DNA from 2 places in the Paenibacillus sp. sgz302164 genome. Region 2 is predicted to be linked to the other one. Evidence: predicted binding sites of a transcription regulator. Region 2 holds the regulator's gene; the other holds the start of a gene.
The links. The regulator LexA, encoded in region 2, represses DNA repair genes until DNA is damaged. The targets are predictions, from matches to a motif close to CGAACATATGTTCG.

Region 1: AC0LWT_RS01415 (DNA polymerase IV) is a predicted target of LexA. The motif match lies at 1,431-1,444, and genes of this name have one in related genera.

The regions. Positions count from the first base shown of each region.
Region 1 is NZ_JBVYOL010000001.1:334,445-336,853, forward strand. Features, by position in the region: gene mobB (molybdopterin-guanine dinucleotide biosynthesis protein B) at 1-42, opposite strand, end outside; gene AC0LWT_RS01415 (DNA polymerase IV) at 47-1,354, opposite strand; gene cimA (citramalate synthase) at 1,569-2,409, shown strand, end outside.
Region 2 is NZ_JBVYOL010000007.1:51,394-53,802, forward strand. Features, by position in the region: gene AC0LWT_RS13300 (HAD family hydrolase) at 1-238, opposite strand, end outside; gene AC0LWT_RS13305 (DUF896 domain-containing protein) at 281-469, opposite strand; gene AC0LWT_RS13310 (LysM peptidoglycan-binding domain-containing protein) at 713-1,009, opposite strand; gene lexA (transcriptional repressor LexA) at 1,277-1,894, shown strand; gene AC0LWT_RS13320 (hypothetical protein) at 2,026-2,409, shown strand, end outside.

The DNA of each region.
Region 1 (2,409 bases), on a different contig from region 2:
CCCGCTGTTCGAATATCCGGCGAACCCGATAATATTGGCCATATGCCTAATCGCCCTCCTCCCGGTGAAGCGGATTGTTTTTCAAATGATCCATTTGCAGGGAAGTCCCGCGCCTCTTATGATTTCTGATTAGAGCGGAAGGATTGTCCCCGAGCATTCCCGCCGTTAAAATGGCGTCTTCGCCGTACTTGTCGCGCAGCTCGTCCATAATCCGGTTCAACTGGTCGCGGCGCGGCTGCTTCTCGTAATCGAACAAATCGAGCTGTATGGCCGTTTCTTCCTTGGCGGACAGACTTTGCAAAGTAATGCCGAGCAGACGGATCGGCCTGCCTTCCTCCCAATGGTGATCGAAAAGCTTGCACGCCGTCCGGTAAATATCGTCCATATGCTCGGTAGGCGTCTCCAACGTAACGGAACGCGTAATCGTCCTCATATCCGGATCGCGGATCGTAATCTGTATCGTGGATGAGACCAGCTTCTGCCTCCGCATCCGCCGCGCCACCTGGTCGGCGATGTTGAGAAATACGCGGTGCACCTCTTTGGGATCGGTAAAATCGCGCGGCAGCGTCGTCGTATGGCCGATCGACTTGCTCTGCTCCTGCTCCGGATTGACCGGGGAACGGTCTATCCCGCACGCCGCCTGCTTCAGATGCGGCCCCAAAATGCCGAAATGCTTGCTAAGCAGCTTCTCGTCCGCGCGCGCGAGCTGCCCGAGAGTGAGAATCCCCAGCTTCGTCAGCTTGTCCGCTGTCTTCCTCCCGATGCCGAACAAATAGTTGCACGGCTTGTCCCAGAGCACTTCGGGAACGTCGCGCAGCCTGATGACCGAAATCGCGTTCGGCTTTTTCAAGTCCGAGCCCATTTTGGCCAAAAGTTTGTTCGGAGCGACGCCGATCGAACACGGAAGCTGGAGCTCTTCCATAATGCGCCCCTGGATGCTCCGCGCTATCTCCATAGGAGTGCCGAACTGCTTGGAACCTGTTATATCTACAAAACACTCGTCGATCGACATCGACTCGACTAAGGGCGAATAGCTGTAGGCAATTTGCATAAACCGCCGCGAGAAGGCCCGGTACAAATCGAAGTCCGGCCGAATGAGCAGCAAATCCGGGCACAGCTTCAGCGCCTGTCCCACCAGCATGCCCGTTCTAACCCCTCGGGCCCGCGCCGCGTAAGAAGACGTCACAACGATGCCTTTGCGCAGCTCGACGCTGCCTGCCACGGCGATCGGCTTGCCTTTGTACAGCTCCGGCTCGACCGCTTCGTGAACCGAGCAGTAAAAAGCGTTCATATCGATATGCAGAATGACTCTGCCATTCTTGGGATAATGCTGATGAGGAGGAATACCGCTCATAATCGCCCAATCGCTCCCTCTTCCGCAAAATGGGGCATTTCCATTTTCTGCATTACAAAAAAAACAAATTTCGAAGCAAACGTAATTTTGTCAGGTTGTGTCCTAACTATAGGAATTATGCTATAATTGTACTATATATATTTAGCGCTTTAAAGCACATTCATTTGCTTGTAAAGCATCGTCAGCCAGCTTTCAGCTGTTTAAGGAGGAACCCATGTCAACTTCAGTTAAAATCTTCGATACCACGCTGCGGGACGGAACCCAAGGCGAGGGAGTCAGCCTGTCCGTCGAGGATAAAATCAAAATCGCCCGCAAACTTGACGAGCTGGGTGTTCACTATATTGAAGGCGGATGGCCGGGCAGCAACAGCAAAGACATCGAATTTTTCGACCGCGTGCGCAGCATGACGTTCACCAACGCCAAAATCACCGCTTTCGGCAGCACAAGACGCAAAGACTCCAGAGCCGAGGACGACGTCAACCTGAACAGGCTCGTGGAATCCGGCGTCTCCGTCGCGACGATTTTCGGCAAGTCGTGGGATTTCCATGTGCATACGGCGATTCAAACGTCTCTTGAAGAAAACCTGGCGATGATTTTCGACTCCGTTCGTTTTTTGAAAAGCAAAGGCCTTGAAGTCATATATGACGCCGAGCACTTTTTTGACGGATACAAAAACAATCCGGATTACGCGCTGCAAACGATCCGCAAGGCGCAGGATGCCGGAGCCGACTGGATCGTGCTGTGCGATACGAACGGCGGCTCGCTGCCGGGCGAGATCACTGCGATCGTGACGGCGGTGCAGCAGGACATTACGGCGCCTGTCGGCATCCACGCCCACAACGACTGCGAGCTTGCCGTAGCCAACAGTCTCGCCGCCGTACAAGCCGGGGCCAGACAGGTGCAGGGCACGATCAACGGTTACGGCGAACGCTGCGGCAACGCCAACCTGAGCTCGGTCATCCCCAATCTTCAGCTGAAGCTGGGATACGAAGTCATTTCCGGCGATCAATTGAAATCGCTGACGCAAGTATCGCGTTACGTAAGCGAAATCGCCA
Region 2 (2,409 bases):
AATGAGCCCACAGCCCTTCAAACGGATTAATGCCGATCATTTTCGTGAATGGGAACGTTTCGTAAGATTCGTAAAGCGCTCTGGCCTCCTTGCGCACGGCCTCTTCCAATTCATTCGGCTTGATCGAAGCGTAATGTTTGGCCGCTTCCTCGCATGTTGCTTCAAAAGCTTCCTTCACGCTGCGATCGTCCCATAACAGCGTATCATCCAAATCAAACAGCACAGCCTTGAGCGGCATCGTTACATTTCCCCTTTGAATGCATCTATAAATGTTGTTGCTTTACTTCTCTTCTTCATCGGCAAACTTGATAGAATCCAACTGTACCTTAAGAGAGGAGCGGAACGCTTGGATATATTTTTTTCTCAACTCGTTGCGCTCATCAATTTCTTCATCCGTTAAGCCAACTGTTTTCGCTTTGCGGGCAAGTTCGTTGATTCTCTCTATGTTCTGGTCCATATTATCGCTCATGATAGTCCTCCCTGCCATTACTCAGTCTGACTACTACTTTGCCATTCCGCTACCCGAATGTCAAGGCAATTGCACGCAAAAAAAGACTAAGGCAAGTAACTTAGTCGGCAAATGAGCTTGATTCAGAAAATCCGAATCGAACATGAACGAATATGTCTCATTTCACTTAGGAATGAAATTGGAGGTATCGTTGACCGCCGAAACTAAATAATACGGCCAGGGGTCCGATATAAATGCCAGGCATTAAGGCAGCAGCAAGATTTGCCCTTCATAAAGGTACGTGGAAGTAAGTTTGTTCAATTTCTTAACTTTATTCATATACGAACGAATATCCTGACCTTCGCTTATTCGGGATGAAGCTATAGACCAGAGCGTATCGCCGCGTTCAACGATAAGATGGTTTGGGATTTGTACGGATTCATGAATGGGCTCAGGCGACCGGGTGGAAGCGGCGTTCGCGCCATCTCCTGCGTAAGCTTGTACGATTGCGCCAAAAGAAAACACGGCAAGAAGCGCGGCAGCAAGCAAAATGAATTTCAAAGATCGCTTCGTCAAACCGAAGAACCGATGGAAACGATCCGAACGTGTCGTAGTTCTCGCTGTCGCTGGTCTTGCATGAAGTTGCCGTGAGTTGCTTCCTTCTGAATATGCAATGTACATAACATTCATCCCCCAAACATTTGTTCTGAAATCAGAATATCACGAACAAACGTTTGTGTCAATAAATCTTCGAACTTATGTTTGTACGAACTCCGGTTCTGTGTTATAATTTGGTTAATGATTTTTTCATAGATGGAGTGATAACTATTGAGTAAAATATCCCAACGCCAACAAGCAATTTTGGAGTTTATTAAGAACGAAGTGAAAGATAAGGGCTACCCGCCTTCCGTTCGGGAAATCGGCGAAGCCGTCGGACTGGCCTCCAGTTCGACCGTGCACGGGCATCTGGAACGTCTGGAGAAGAAAGGCTTGATCCGCCGCGATCCGACCAAACCGAGAGCTATTGAAATTTTAGGTCTCGACGGAGCGGAGAGCAACTTCGCTTTATCCGTGGCGCGCGTCCCGTTAGTCGGCAAAGTAACGGCCGGCGTACCGATTACGGCAACGGAGAACATCGAAGACTACTTCCCCCTCCCGTCCCACCTCGTCGGCGACAACAACGTGTTCATGCTCAGCGTATCCGGCGACAGTATGATCGAAGCCGGCATACATAATGGCGACTATGTTATTGTCAAGCAGCAGCAAACCGCCGACAACGGCGATATCGTCGTCGCCATGACCGAAGATGACGAAGCAACGGTAAAACGTTTTTACAAAGAACGGGATCACATCCGTCTGCAGCCGGAGAATTCGGCCCTCCAGCCGATTCTTCTGAAAAACGTAACCATCCTTGGCCGCGTTATCGGCCTGTTCCGCGACATGTAAGTACAAAAAACCACCTTTAAGGTGGTTTTTCGCTTTTAAAATACCGATCGAACTCCGGAACTGCAATTCGATTTCTTATAGCTACTATCCCTTTTACTTGGACCGAAACTGATTCGAGAGGTACAAAGATCTTGAAGAACAAGACAAGAAAAATAATTGTAGGCGAAAATGAATACCTATATGTGATTGACCAGAAGTATAATCAACAGTTGAGTAATATTTCTCTTAAAATATCTTTAAAAGTCCTAAAAAATATAACATGCACATTCTTTTTTTGTACTTGGGATGATCCAATTACAGGAAATCCACTATTAGTCGGTACATCCTTAAAAAATAAAGATACCAACATAATTGAAAAATATAATTTACATAATCCAAGAACGATTAGAGCTTTTATTTTGTATGGTTTGGAAAATGGGCGGACTGGAAAAAACGCTATAGAATTCCAGGACGGGCTCGATATTATTGGTAAGATAGGATATGACATTTCACGGTTGAAACCAGTAACCAGGGAA